3 regions of the Brevibacterium sp. SIMBA_078 genome follow, and region 1 is predicted to be linked to each of the others. Evidence: riboswitches for the same ligand, from Rfam matches in the RefSeq annotation. Region 1 holds a riboswitch; each other region holds the start of a gene.
The links. A riboswitch is a leader RNA that binds a small molecule or an ion and turns the genes downstream of it on or off. The one in region 1 is predicted to bind thiamine pyrophosphate.

Region 1 (4,661 bases):
CGATCACCCGCCCTGACATGCGAATCCGACTCACTGTCGCTGAAACGTTCTGCGCTGCTGCGGTCGCCGAGCTCGAGGAGATCGGCACTGATGGCTTCGAGGAACGCGTGATCATGACTGACCGCGACCACCGCAGAACCGTGTTCCAAGGCATCGACGAACATTTCCACCAGCCCCGCCCACGTCAGCGCATCCTGACCGAAAGTCGGCTCATCGACGATGAGCACCCGGGGCCGGGGAGCCAGCATCGCCGCCACCGACAGGCGACGCTTCTCCCCGCCGGAGAGACTCTGCGGATGAGCTTGCGCCAACCCGGTGAGCCCGAGTCCCTCAAGAAGCTCATCCACCCGAGCTCGAGACTCGGCGGCAGACCACCCGGCCAGCCGCGGACCCAGCTCGAGTTCGGCCGCCACGCTCGAGGTGAGGAACTGGTGGGCCGGTTCCTGGAAGACCATGCCGATACGCGCCGCCAGCTGCTTCGACGGCCAGGCGAACGGCCGGGGTCGTTTGGCTCCTTCTCGCAGGGCCGCCTCGGCGAGGACCTGCCCGGAGAATTCGGGCAGCAGGCCCGCCAAGGTCAGGGCCGTGGTCGATTTGCCCGCCCCGTTCGCACCGACGATTCCGAGCGCCTGACCAGCGCGCAGACTCAGGTCCAGGTCGGTCGCAGCGGGGGTGGCCATGCGCGGTCGGGCAACGCTGAGCCGATCTGTGCGCAGCAGAACCTCGCCGAGGCGGCCCGACGTTCCGCCGATTCCTGCGGTTCCGCCTCGGCGCGGGGCGGGGGAGTGCTGCGGCATCCAGATTCCGCAGTTGACGAGTGTTTCGGTCAGGTCGGGATCGGAGAAGACCTGCGCGGGCGGACCTTGGGCTGCGATGCCTTCGCGGCCGAGCACGATGACCCGGTCGACGTGATCGATCCACAGTTCGACCCGGTGCTCGACGACGAGCATTGTCGCCGCGGTCGCGGCCTGCACGGTGAGCACGGCATCGCGGACCTCGGTCGCCGAGGCGGGATCGATATTGGCCGTCGGCTCGTCGAGGACGATGACCTCGGGGGCCATCGCGTGGACCCCGGCCAGAGCCAGCCGCTGCTTCTGCCCACCGGACAGCGCAGCACTCGGATGCTCCGGCGGCAGATCGAGCCCCAACGCCTGCAGAGATCTGGGCACCTGAGCCTCGATTGCCTCGGCCGGGAATCCGAGGTTCTCCATCCCGAACGCCACGTCATCACCGATGCGGGAGAAGATCACCTGCGAATCGGGATCTTGGAGGACCAGCCCGGTGCTGTCTCGGCGAGGGTTCGGTTCCTCACCGCCGACGAGGAGTTCACCGGTGGCCTCACCCGATTCCTCGGGCAGGACGCCGGCGACGGCGTGGAGGAACGTCGATTTGCCGGCCCCGGAGGCACCGAGCAGCAGCACTTTCTCACCGGCGGCGATCTGCAGATCGAGTGGACCGACCGCAGGCACGTCACGGTCGGTGTGCGTCCACGAGAAGCCGGAAGCCGTGATCGGCAGTGCCATCAGCGCAGACGGCCGGAAGCGAAGGAGCTGAGCGCTCCGGTGGCCGCGATCGCCCGGTAGGCGAACCAAGCGCCGATTCCGGAGATGCCGAGACCGGAGACGATCGCGCAGACGGCGTAGATCGCCTGGAAGCCGAACTGCCATTCCGCGTTGTACATGATGTTCTCGCTCACGGCCATGAACGCCGCGGCCAGCATCCCCGAGGCCGCGGTGACCCACAGGGTGAAGCGCTTGTAGCCGAAGGCGGCGAAGACGAGTTCGGCACCGAGGCCCTGCAGGAGACCCGAGAGCAGAACTGTCGCTCCGAAGTGGGAGCCGAGGACGGCTTCGACGATGGCGGCGATGAGTTCGCACAGGAGCGCGGCACCGGGTTTGCGGATGATCGCCCCGGCCAGCGGGCCAGCAAGGACCCAGAGTCCTGCGATGAGACCGATCGACGGCGGGAATGCCTGGAAGGCGAGTTCGAGGACCTTCCAGCTCAGCGCCAACACCCAGAACACGAGCCCCACGGCAATGCCGAGAACGGCGGTGGTGACATAGTCGACCACCCGCCACTGTTTGGATTTCGGCGCCGCGGTGAGGGCGCGTGAAGAGGTGGGGGTGGTGTTCGGCGTGGTGGTATTCGGCATCGTGCCTCCTCATTTCAAGGAGGGGTGAAGAGTCTCGACTTCCTTCGGCGGTGCTAACCACATCAGGTTCGAGGGTCTGCAGCTTCTTCTGCACTCTCAGCGCCCCTGACGGCGCTCCCCTGTCGTAGCCACCACTGTACAACAGGGGAGCGACGCGGAGGCTGGGATCGGAAACGACGCGGAGTCCGGGGTCGGTCATCGAGGATTCACTTCCCGTTTCCCTTCCCGTCGACGGTCCTCGAACGACCGGACACTACTGGTCAGTAGGAATAGGCGGGTGAATACGCATCGACTGAAGAGACCGCTCAGTGCCCTGTCCGCCGCTACCCTGCTCGCCGCTCTGGTGGCGGCCCCGGTGCCCGTGCGTGCCGAACCATCTCTCGGTTCCGGAGGGTCGACCGCGACCCAGGGCACGAATGCCGACACTGCTCAGACTCCCAGCCCGGACCGGACGGATTCGCCCGCCGAGGCGGATGCGGGAAGCGAAGCGATCACCGATGCGGTGCTGCAGGTCGGCGCCGACCCCACTGCGCGCAACCTCTCGTGGATGAGTGAGAGCTCCGGTGGGGGAGAGGTCCGGTGGGCGCCGGCCAGTGAGGTCGACGGCGGAAAGCTCCCCGCCGATGCTGACAGGGCTGTGACCACGGACTCCGGCCTTGCCACCGACCTCAAGCGTCACTTCAACCATGCGAACATGACCGACCTCGAGCCCGACACCGAATACGCCTACCAGGTCGGCAACGAAGAGGACGGATTCACCGAGGTGCAGCAGTTCACCACAGGATCGTCCGGAGGAGACGACGAATTCCTCGTCTTCGGCGACCCCCAGGTCGGCGCCGGAGGCGGAGACCCCGACGACGCCGCCGGTTGGGACCGGACCCTGAGTTCGGCCGTGGCCACCGCCGACGACCCGAGCTTCTTCTACTCGCTGGGAGACCAGGTCAACTCCGCCGGCAACCAGGAGCAGTACGCACAGTACCTGGCACCGGAAGCCACCCGGACGATCCCGCAGGCGACGACGATCGGCAACCACGATGTGTCATCGAAAGCCTACGAACAGCACTTCAACCGACCCAATGTCAGCCAGGACCACGGCGGTGGCGGCGTCATCACCTCCGGCGGCGACTACTGGTTCATCGAGGACGGAGTCCTGTTCCTCAACATCAATTCGAACAGTTCGGACATGGACGCCCACGCCGATTTCATCGACGAAGTCGTCGCCGAGCACGGTGACCAGGCACGCTGGACGGTTCTCGGATTCCACCACTCGATCTATTCGACGGCCACGCACTGGGATGACCTCGATGTGAAGCGGCTGCGGAAGGAGATCCCTCCGGTCGCGGCCCGCAATGACATCGACCTCGTCGTCTCCGGCCACGACCACATCTACAACCGCACCTTCCTCATGGACGGCGAAGGCAAGCCCGTTGAGGGCTCCGAAGCGGGAGCCGAGGAGGAGAAGGAAGACGGGCAGACGCTCTACCTCACGCTGACCTCGTCATCGGGGTCGAAGTTCTATGGCTACGTTCCCGGCCTCGACTGGGAAGGCAAGAGCGTCCACAACGACGTGCCCGCCTTCACCCGGGTTCGAGTCAGCGACGAAGCGCTGCGAGCGACGACCTATGAGGTGCCGGCAGGCGGAGCGCCGGCCGATGGTGAACGCGCGGAAGCGCAGGCCGCAGCCGAGCAGATCGACGATGTCGAACTCAGGCGCGCCGAGGCGGAAGATCCAGCCCCGGATGACGACGCCGGTGCAGACGCGGATGGCGGGGCTGGAACAGAAGCCGACGCCGAGGCGGATGGTTCGGACGCCGAATCAGACGCCGGTGCGGGGGTCGGGGCTGAAGCGGATGGTTCCGATGCCGGACCAGAGGCCGGCGCCGGAGTCGATGCAGATGGCGCGGGAGAAGACGCAGACGCCGGCGCGGCGGGAGCCGAAGCCGACGGTTCGGAGAGCGATTCGGACGGTTCGGACGAAGGTGCGGAAACTGCCGGCACCGCCGACTCCGGCGCCGAGGCAGATGCGACCGAGGCGAACGCCGCAGGAACGGATGATGATTCGGACTCCTCTGGGACCGCCTCGGCGGGTGGGGACGGAGACCTGCCCCGCACCGGCGGTGGGCTTGCACTGCCCTTGGCCGTCGGGGCGGGGGCGCTGGCACTCGGCGCGACGCTCCTCGTTGTGAGCCGTCGCCGCCGAGATGCCGGGCTCAGCTGATCAGCACAGCCTTCCTGATCAGCACGGCGCCGCCGATCAGCTCGGCACCACCATGACCGGACCTTCGGCGTGGTTGAGGACCCCGCGCGAGACGGATCCCAGCAGAGCGCTGCGGATCCGTCCGCGCCCGCGGGTGCCCAGCACCGTCAGCTGTGCGCGCGAGCTGATCTCGACGAGGGTCTCCGTGGGATCGCCGACCGGCACCGAGGTGGTCACCGTCAGATCCGGGAACTGCTCGGACAGGGTTGCGGCTTCCTTCTCCAGACCTTCGGTCAGCTGTTTCTGCCGACG
Region 2 (4,661 bases), on a different contig from region 1:
CTCCGCGCTCTCGCGCATCTACGACAACTACACTCACGTCGTCGTGCGAAAGGATGCCAAGATCGACTCGGTCGAGGACTTCAAGGGCAAGACGATCTCGACCGGATCGCCGAAGTCCGGCACCGAGGTCATCGCGAACCGTCTCATCGAATCCGCCGGGCTCAAGGACGGGGACGTGACCAAACAGCGCCTCGACCTGTCGAAGACCGTCGACGGGATGAAGGACGGAACCATCGACGGCATGGTGTGGTCCGGCGGACTGCCCACGGCAGGCGTCACCGATCTCTTCACTTCGAACGGCAAGGACGTCGAGATCCTCGACATCTCCGACCTCGAAGGGAAGATGAAGGAGATCAACCCCGTCTACGAGGTGGCCGAGATCCCCGGTGACACGTACAAGGGCGTTGACACGGTGAAGACGATCGTCACCCCGAACGTGCTCATGGTCCGCAACGACATGGACGAAGGCACGGCCTGTGCTCTGACGAAGCTCCTCTTCGACAAGAAGGACGATCTGGTCAAGGTGCATGCTGCGGCGAAGGAGATCAACCTCGACACCGCCGAGCCGCCGGAGCCGATCAAGCTGCACCCGGGTTCGCAGAAGGCACTGGACGAACTGAACAAGTAGGAGGTTGGGCTGGCCGGCCCCGTTGAATCAAGGGTTGGCGCGTCTGTCGACTCGTGCACAGTTCGATCGACGCGCCACGCCTTGAACGACGGTCAGTCTGCTTTGAGCCCGACGGTCGGATCGGGCAGGTAGACCTCGCCTCCCGATGGGAGGAACTCGCGGCTCTTCTGCCGCATTCCGGCCAGGGCTTCCTGCGCCTCGGCGCTGCCGTAGGTGTCGCGGATGTCCTGGGAGATGCGCATCGAGCAGAACTTCGGACCGCACATCGAACAGAAGTGCGCGGTCTTCGCCGGTTCGGCCGGGAGCGTCTCGTCGTGGAACGCCTCGGCGGTCTCCGGATCGAGACCGAGGGCGAACTGGTCACGCCACCGGAATTCGAACCGAGCCTTCGACAGTGCATCATCACGGACTGTCGCACCGGGGTGGCCCTTCGCGATATCGGCGGCATGCGCGGCGATCTTGTACGTGATCACTCCAGTCTTGACGTCGTCGCGGTCGGGCAGACCGAGATGCTCCTTCGGGGTGACGTAGCAGAGCATCGCCGTGCCGTAGCGGGCGATCTCCGTCGCCCCGATCGCCGAGGTGATGTGGTCGTATCCGGGCGCGATGTCCGTGACCAGCGGACCCAAGGTGTAGAACGGCGCACCGTGGCAGAGCTCCTGCTGACGTTCGACGTTCTCCCGCACGAGGTGGAGCGGAATGTGCCCGGGCCCTTCGACCATCACCTGGACGTCGTGGGCCCACGCGCGTTCGGTGAGTTCGGCGAGAGTGTCGAGCTCGGCGAACTGGGCGGCATCGTTGGCATCGGCGATAGAACCCGGCCGCAGTCCGTCGCCGAGTGAGAAAGCGACATCATAGCGAGCGAAGATCTCACAGAGTTCATCGAAGTGGGTGTAGAGGAAGTTCTCCTCGTGGTGGGCAAGGCACCAGCCGGCCATGATGGACCCGCCGCGCGAGACCATCCCGGTGACCCGGTCGGCCGTGAGCGGAACGTAGCGCAGCAGCACACCGGCGTGCACGGTCATGTAGTCGACACCCTGCTCGCACTGCTCGATGACTGTGTCGCGATAGACCTCCCAGGTCAGCGCGTTCGCATCGCCGTCGACCTTCTCCAGCGCCTGATAGATCGGGACGGTGCCGATGGGGATCGGCGAATTGCGGATGATCCACTCCCGGGTGGTGTGGATGTCATTGCCGGTCGACAGATCCATGAGGGTGTCGGCACCCCACTTCGCGGCCCATCGCAGCTTCTGCACCTCCTCGGCGATGGAGCTGGTGACCGCGGAATTGCCGATGTTCGCGTTGATCTTGACGAGGAACGCTTTGCCGATGATCATCGGCTCTGATTCGGGGTGGTTGATGTTGTTCGGGATGATCGCGCGACCGGCGGCGAGCTCGGCACGGACGAGTTCGACATCGCACTGTTCGCGGAGCGCGACGAACCGCATCTCCGGGGTGATGATGCCCTGCCTTGCGTAGTGCATCTGGGTCACCGTGCGGCCGGACTTGGCCCGACGGGGGACCGGTTTGCGTCCCTTCCACTGCTGCGACGGGGCACCTCGGCGGACGGCGGCACGACCGTCGTCGGCGATGCGGTGGCCGCGGGCGTCGTAGGTCTCAGTGTCGAGGCGGTTCTCGATCCACGGGAACCGCAGAGCGGGCAGTCCCTCTTCCGGGAGACTGCCCGGTCCGACGGTGCGGTAGACGTCGACGGGATCGTTCGCCCGGCCGTTCGAGTCCTCGAGTTCGATGCGGGTCACGGGAACGCGGATGCCGTGTTCCTCGTCATCAACCCATGCCGGCGAATGCGTCGGATACTGCTCGAGGGTGAATTCGTCGTGCGAAGGTGCGGAGGCCGAAGTCGTGGCAGGGGCAGGGGTTTCCGGGGTGAATGCAGTCATCTGCAGTCCTCACTTCCTACGCCGGTATCAACCGGATCAGGTTCTACGGTCTCGGACGATCCAGTCCGATCTCAGCCCTTGCAGCGGGCTCCCGTGGGGTCGTGCAATTCGTATCACGACTGACGCAGTGAGGACAACTGCACTTTCGGCGGAATCGAGTCCCGCCGGAAATGCGGCGCGGCGGTCAGCTGCCCTGGAGGAACGCCTTCGCGGCCGCGCCGAGAGCGGCGACGTCAGAGACCGCGACCATTTCGCGTGCCGAGTGCATCGAGTACAGGGCAGGACCGACGTCGACGGTGGTCATTCCCAGACGGGTCGCGGTCAGCGGTCCGATCGTCGACCCGCAGGGCATCGCATTGTTAGAGACGAAATCCTGGTATTCGACTCCGGCGGCCGCGCACGCCTGCGACCACACCGCGGTGCCGACCGCATCCGTGGCGTAGCGCTGCTGAGCATTGAGCTTGAGCAGGGGACCGCCGCCGAGGCGGGGGCGGACATGCGGATCGTGCCGTTCCGGATAGTTCGGATGGGCAGCATGCCCGGCATCGGAGGAGACGCACACCGAGGTGGCCATCGACGCGAGATAATCGCTGCGCGTCGACTGCGGCAGCAAGGAGGCGACGATGCGCTCGGTGACATCGGCGAGGAACGGACCGCACGCGCCCGAGCGCGAATTCGACCCGATCTCCTCATGATCGAACGCCGCGAACAGGGGGATGCCGTCGAGCCCGTCGGCATCGAGCTGGGTGAGAGCGGTGACGCCGGCGTGCACGGACAGAAGGTTGTCCAGCCTCGGCGAGGCGAAGAACTCCTCGGCGGCACCGAAGAGGGCCGGCTCCTGAACGGGAATGGTGTAGACATCGTGGCCGACGACGGACTCGGCATCGACCCCGGCCGACTCTGCGAGCAGTTCGATGATGTCTGCCTCGGCGAGGTCGGCCAGACCGATGACGGGAGTGGTGTGACGCTGCTTGTCCAGGGTCAGACCCTCGTTGACCTGCCGGTCGAGGTGGATCGCGAGCTGCGGGATGCGAGCGATCGGCCCGGTGCGGGCGAGTACGATGCTGCCGTCGGCGAGGCTGAGTCGACCCGCGAATGCGAGCTCACGGTCGAGCCACGAATTCAGCAGCGGCCCGCCGTAGATCTCCACCCCGACCTGGCGGGTGCCTTCGGCGGTGAACTCACCGCCGGGTTTGAGTTTGAACGCCGGGGAGTCGGTGTGGGAACCGAACACACGGAACCGGGGAGCCGCCTCGGTGACCGTGGGATTCATCCATGCGATGAGCGCGCCGTCGCGGATGACGTAGTGTCCGGTCCCTGGCGTCAGCGCCCAGGGGACGGACTCGTCGAGGCGGGAGAAACCGGCCCCTTCCAGGCGTTTCGCTGCCGTGTCCACCGCGTGGTACGAGCTGGGAGATGCGCTGACGAAGTCGCCGAGGTCGGCCGCTGTCGTCGCGGCCGCATCCGGTCTCGGGAGTGATTCATTCATTTCCCCAGCCTATCGTTTGCGGTAGTTTGGAGGTGAAGAAGATCAGGTCTCAGGCGACGGGTTGCCACCGCGTCCGAGAATCAGGCGGGGGCAGCGACCCTGCGACCGCACCAGCGACGGCAAGGAGTGTTCGACGTGAACCAGTTCGTGACGGAGTGGAACACCTGGCGCGACTCACGGAACTCAGCCCTTGCGAAACCGTTCGGCTGGCTCAGTGTCGTCGGACTTCACTGGCTCGACGCCGAATCGACCTGGACCGACGCCCCCGGCACGTTCACCGTCGACGACGGATGGGTGACCGTATCCCTGAAGACCGGAATCAAGGCCGGCCCGGCAGCCGAGACATTCGACCTGCTCAGCAAGGTCGACAACGGCGGGACTGCCGGGGCTGCCGGCGGCTCCGGTGCGAACGGCGGAGGACCGACCCGTGCGACCAGCCCGGCCGTGCCCAGCGACACATCGACCCTGCCTCGGGTCATGGACCAGTCCGGCGCGGGTGCAGGTGCGGCGGACGCTGCAGGTGCCGACGCTTCTGCCGGAACGGACATCGGAACGGGCTCCGGATCCGATGCGGGGTCCGAGGGACACGCAGCAGTGCCCGCCAAGCCACAGGTCCGCGTGGAAGAGAACGGGTTCAGCGCGA
Region 3 (4,661 bases), on a different contig from region 1:
GGCCGCTGCTCGGAGTCGCCGTGGGCATCGGCATCGCCCTGGCCATCACCGGCAGCGCCGAGCTCGTCCGCCGATTGCGCCGGCGCGGCAGAGGACGCGCACGTCACCGGTTCACCAAATTCCAAGACCGAGATGTCACGATGGCAGGGATGTCTCAAACATATGTGTGGTACGTCAGCTACGGATCGAACATGGCTCGCGATCGGCTCTCCTGCTATCTGCAGGGCGGGCGACCGCCCGGGGCGATGGTGACCTACCCCGGTGCCAGGGACGGAACACTGCCCCGCGCCGAGGCAGGGATCGAACTGCCCGGAACGATCTACTTCGCCGGCGAGTCCAAGGTGTGGGGCGGCGGCATGGCCTTCTACGATCATTCCGTCCCGGGGCCGACCCCCGCCAAGGCCTACCTCATCACCGCCGAACAGTTCGCCGATGTGGCGGCACAGGAGATGCACCGCCCACCCGAACCGGACAGTCCGGTGGAACGCCTCGTCTTCGACCTGCCGACAGGAAGCTCCCATTCGCTGGGTCCGGGCGGGTACGAGACGCTGCTCGTCCTCGATGATGTCGACGGCGTCCCCATGGTCACGTTCACCGCCGCGCACGGTTCGTCCGACGTCGAACACACTCAGCCGCAGGAGCCGTATCTGGCGATGCTGCGCACGGGCACAGCCGAAGTCAGAGCCGCTTCTGGGCTTCCCCTGCCCGCAGCTGCACAAGCGTGAGGTCGAGCAGCGGAGTCGCCACTCCCAGTTCCTCCGCCTTGAGCGACAGGTCGCCGAGGATGTGCTCCGTTTCGCTCGGCAGCCCTGCCGTCACATCCCGGTAGAGAGATGAGGTGAAGGCCGAACCATCCTCGGTGAGCATCTTGATTGTCATGGTGTGGGAGGCTTCCGACACCGAGTGTCCGGCCGCAGCCGCCACGGCTTCGAGCTCATCGACGATGGCATGCACGTGCGACCTGCCGCCGGCTTCCATGATCGCTCCGACCGGGGCGCGGAACAGGCAGGTGACGACTCCCGCCGCGGCGATGAAGATCCATTTCTCCCACAGCCCATCGATGATGCCGTCGACGGTCTGCAGTTTGAAACCGGGGACATCGAGCGCTTCGGAGATGCGTGTGGGCATTTCAGCGCCGTGGAGATCTCCGATAGTCATCACGGCCATGTCGGTGAGCTGGACGACAGCTCCGTCCCTGATTGTGCCGACGATCTTGACGAACCCGCCGAGCACCTGTCCGGGGTATCTGCTCTGCAGCTTCTCGATCTGAGCCATGCCGTTGAGGAACGGGATGATCGTCGTCTGTTCGCCGACAGCCGGTCCGATATCGGCGATGACCAAGTCGAGTCCACCCGCTTTGACCGCGACGATGACGAGGTCGAAAGTTCGTGGTGCGGCTGCGAGCTCCTCAGCGGTGATGACATCGACCTGATTCGTCCGATCATCACCGGGTGCAGTGAAGCGCAGTCCCTCCGCGCGGACCGTCTCCGCCCGTGCCTGCCGGAGCAGGAAAGTGACATCACGTCCGGCCTCCTGCAGATAGGTGCCGAACGCTCCGCCGGTGGCCCCCGCCCCGGCGATGAGAATCGACAGGTCGGCACCAGTGCTGATTCCGTCGGATGCGCTGTCAGCTGCTTGGGTCATTCCAACTCCTCCTTGAGCTCCCGCGCGGCCGCAGCGGGATCCTCAGCCGAGGTTATCGCACGGACGACGACGGCACGCCTCGCGCCCGCCTGACGGATCGCGTCCAGCCTCTCCCCGGTCGCAATACCACCGATCGCGAACCACGGTTTGGCCGCCTTGGCGGCGGTGGCGGTCAGCAGAGCCGTCCCCACAGAAGCACGGCCGGGCTTCGTCGGGGTCTCCCAGACCGGCCCGACACAGAAATAGTCGGTCTCCGGGTCCGCCTCGGCGGCGAGCGCCTGCTCGCGGGAATGCGTCGAGCGACCGAGGATGACATCGGGTCCGAGCACGGCCCTGGCCTGAGCACTGGTGAGGTCGCCTTGACCGACGTGGAAGACGTCGGCGTCGGTCAGCAGCGCGACGTCGGCACGGTCATTGACTGAGAAGAGCTTGTCGTGATCGGCGGCGACATCTTTGAGGACCTCCAAGGCCGCGATCTCGGCGCGGGCCTCGAGGCTCTTGTCCCGCAGTTGGATGATGTCGACTCCCCCACGGTAGGCGGCGTCGAGGAACTCGGCGAGGTCGTCCTGACCGGTCCGGGCATCGGTGCACAGGTAGAGCTTCGCCTCCGCCAGTCGGGCCTCTCTCCAGGCTCTTTTCGTCTGCCGCGCTGCGGTGCGCGGTGGCATCTGTGTGGTCATGGTCATAGAGTAGAGGAGTTCGCGGGAGCCTCCCAACGAGGCTGAGAGGGCGTAAGAGCCGACCGTCAGACCTGATGCGGATCATGCCGCCGGAGGGAGAAGCTGTGAGAGTCATTGTCGTCGGCGCCGGGATCATCGGCCTGTCCACGGCCTGGTATCTGCACCGCCTCGGCGCCGAAGTCACCATCATCGATCCTGCGCCCGCCCAGGGTGCGAGCCATGCTGCTGCGGGGATGCTGGCTCCCGCCGCCGAGGTGGTCTGGGGGCAGACTCCCCTGTACCCGCTGATGCGGGCCTCCGCGCAGATGTATCCTCAGTTCTCCGCCGAGGTGGCGAGCGCCGCCGGCAGCGATCTCGGTTTTTCGGATGCCGGCACATTGGTGTGCGCCGGTGACCGAGCTGATCTGCAAGCTCTGCGGGAGCTGCGCGATGCACAATCCCGATCCGGTTTCGCCACCGAGCTCATCACCGGCAGCGCTGCCCGCCGGGTTGAGCCGTCGTTGTCGCCTGCCGTGGCCGGGGCCGTGCACATTCCAGGCGATCACTCGATCGACCCCCGTCGGCTCACTGCCGCATTGCTGACTGTCCTGTCCTCTGATTCAGGTGGCTTCGTTCGCCAGCGCGCGGCCGGACTGGTCAAGGACGGCGATACGACTGTGGGAGTCGAGCTGGGCGACGGCCGCCGGCTGGAGGCCGATCAGGTGGTCATCTGCGCCGGCAGCGCTGTGTCCGCGATCGTCGGTGCCCCACAGCTGCCTCTGCGTGAGGTCTGGGGTGATGTTCTGCGACTGCGCGCCCCCGCCGAGGCGGCTCCGCTGCTGAGCCGAACCATCCGCGGGCTGGTCAACGGTCGCTCCGTCTATTTGGTCCCCCGCCCCGATGGCGAGATCGTGCTCGGTGCCAGTTCGCGTGAGGACGGACTCTCCGGCACTCCGGCCGGGGCGCTCCACCGACTGCTCGCCGACGGGCAGCGATTGGTCCCGGGAATCCTCGACGCGGAGATCACCGATATCACCACCCGTGCCCGACCCGGCTCGCCCGACGATCTGCCGATGATCGGCCGCATCGATCCCGGCTGCATCGTGAGCACAGGGTATTTCCGCCACGGCATCCTCTTGGCCCCGTTCGGTGGCCGGCTCGGCGCCGAGATCACCTTGGGCGTCGATTCCGGCTGGTCCCCCGATGGGGCGCTCGAGTCCGTGTCCCCGCACCGCTTCACCACAGAACACACCACTGCCTACCCGATGAGGAGCATCTCATGACCGACCGCGACCACTCACCGACCATCGTCCTCAATGGCGATCGCCATGAGCTGTCGGGTGCCACCTCGGCGCTCGACCTCGTCGCCGAGGTCACCGGACGGGAACTGAATCCCGATGGGACAGCGGCCGACGGTGGACGATTGGGCATCGCCCTGGCCGTCGACGGTGAAGTCATCCGTCGCGGCACCTGGTCCTCTCTCACCCTTGCCGATGGGCACACCGTCGACATCGTCACCGCTGTGCAGGGAGGCTGAGATGACCTGGACGATCGATAATGTGGAGATGTCGTCTCGCCTCGTGATGGGCACGGGAGGGGCGAGTTCCCTGAGCATCCTCGAAGACGCACTCGTGGCTTCGGGAACCGAGCTGACGACTGTGGCGATGCGCCGTTTCGACGCTGAGTCCCGGGACTCGGTCTTCACCATGCTCCAGCGTCTGGGTATTCGGGTGCTGCCGAACACGGCCGGCTGCTATACGGCCAGGGATGCCGTGCTCACCGCCCGACTGGCTCGAGAGGCTCTGGAGACGAACTGGGTGAAGCTCGAGGTCATCGCCGATGAGGACACCCTGTTGCCGGACCCCATCGAACTCTTCGCCGCAGCCGAGGAACTCGTCCTCGACGGGTTCACGGTCTTCGCCTACACGAACGACGATCCGGCCCTGGCAAAACGTCTCGAGGACGCCGGTGTGGCTGTGGTCATGCCGGCCGGAGCTCCGATCGGCAGCGGGCTGGGCATCCTCAACCCTCACAACATCGAGACCATCGTCTCCCGTGCACAGGTGCCCGTCATCCTCGACGCCGGTGTCGGCACCGCCTCCGATGCCGCTCTGGCGATGGAGCTCGGGTGCACCGCGGTACTTCTGGCCTCGGCCGTCACCCGCGCCCACGATGCTCACGCCATGGCCCGGGCGATGGCTTTGGCCGTCGAGGCCGGGCATCTCGCTGGCGGTGCCGGGAGGATTCCCAAACGACCGTTGGCATTGGCGTCATCGCCGTTCGACGGAATGGTCGCAGCACAATGACCGCCGCTGCCACCACTCCGACATCGTTGCCTCCGCTCGTCGACCCCGTGGA

Region 2: it holds a riboswitch for thiamine pyrophosphate, as region 1 does, so the genes downstream of both, thiC (phosphomethylpyrimidine synthase ThiC) here and SB749_RS13035 (ECF transporter S component) in region 1, are expected to answer to the same signal.
Region 3: it holds a riboswitch for thiamine pyrophosphate, as region 1 does, so the genes downstream of both, thiO (glycine oxidase ThiO) here and SB749_RS13035 (ECF transporter S component) in region 1, are expected to answer to the same signal.

What each region holds. Positions count from the first base shown of each region.
Region 1 is NZ_JAWRYQ010000003.1:254,552-259,212, reverse strand. Features, by position in the region: gene SB749_RS13040 (ABC transporter ATP-binding protein) at 1-1,523, opposite strand, end outside; gene SB749_RS13035 (ECF transporter S component) at 1,523-2,152, opposite strand; TPP riboswitch at 2,175-2,283, opposite strand; gene SB749_RS13030 (fibronectin type III domain-containing protein) at 2,430-4,370, shown strand; gene SB749_RS13025 (universal stress protein) at 4,407-4,661, opposite strand, start outside.
Region 2 is NZ_JAWRYQ010000001.1:1,626,844-1,631,504, forward strand. Features, by position in the region: gene SB749_RS07185 (TAXI family TRAP transporter solute-binding subunit) at 1-628, shown strand, start outside; gene thiC (phosphomethylpyrimidine synthase ThiC) at 721-2,529, opposite strand; TPP riboswitch at 2,525-2,633, opposite strand; gene SB749_RS07195 (M18 family aminopeptidase) at 2,714-4,018, opposite strand; gene SB749_RS07200 (DUF1684 domain-containing protein) at 4,154-4,661, shown strand, end outside.
Region 3 is NZ_JAWRYQ010000002.1:435,021-439,681, forward strand. Features, by position in the region: gene SB749_RS10315 (DedA family protein) at 1-725, shown strand, start outside; gene SB749_RS10320 (ketopantoate reductase family protein) at 679-1,644, opposite strand; gene thiE (thiamine phosphate synthase) at 1,641-2,324, opposite strand; TPP riboswitch at 2,336-2,439, shown strand; gene thiO (glycine oxidase ThiO) at 2,429-3,586, shown strand; gene thiS (sulfur carrier protein ThiS) at 3,583-3,840, shown strand; gene SB749_RS10340 (thiazole synthase) at 3,842-4,609, shown strand; gene moeB (molybdopterin-synthase adenylyltransferase MoeB) at 4,606-4,661, shown strand, end outside.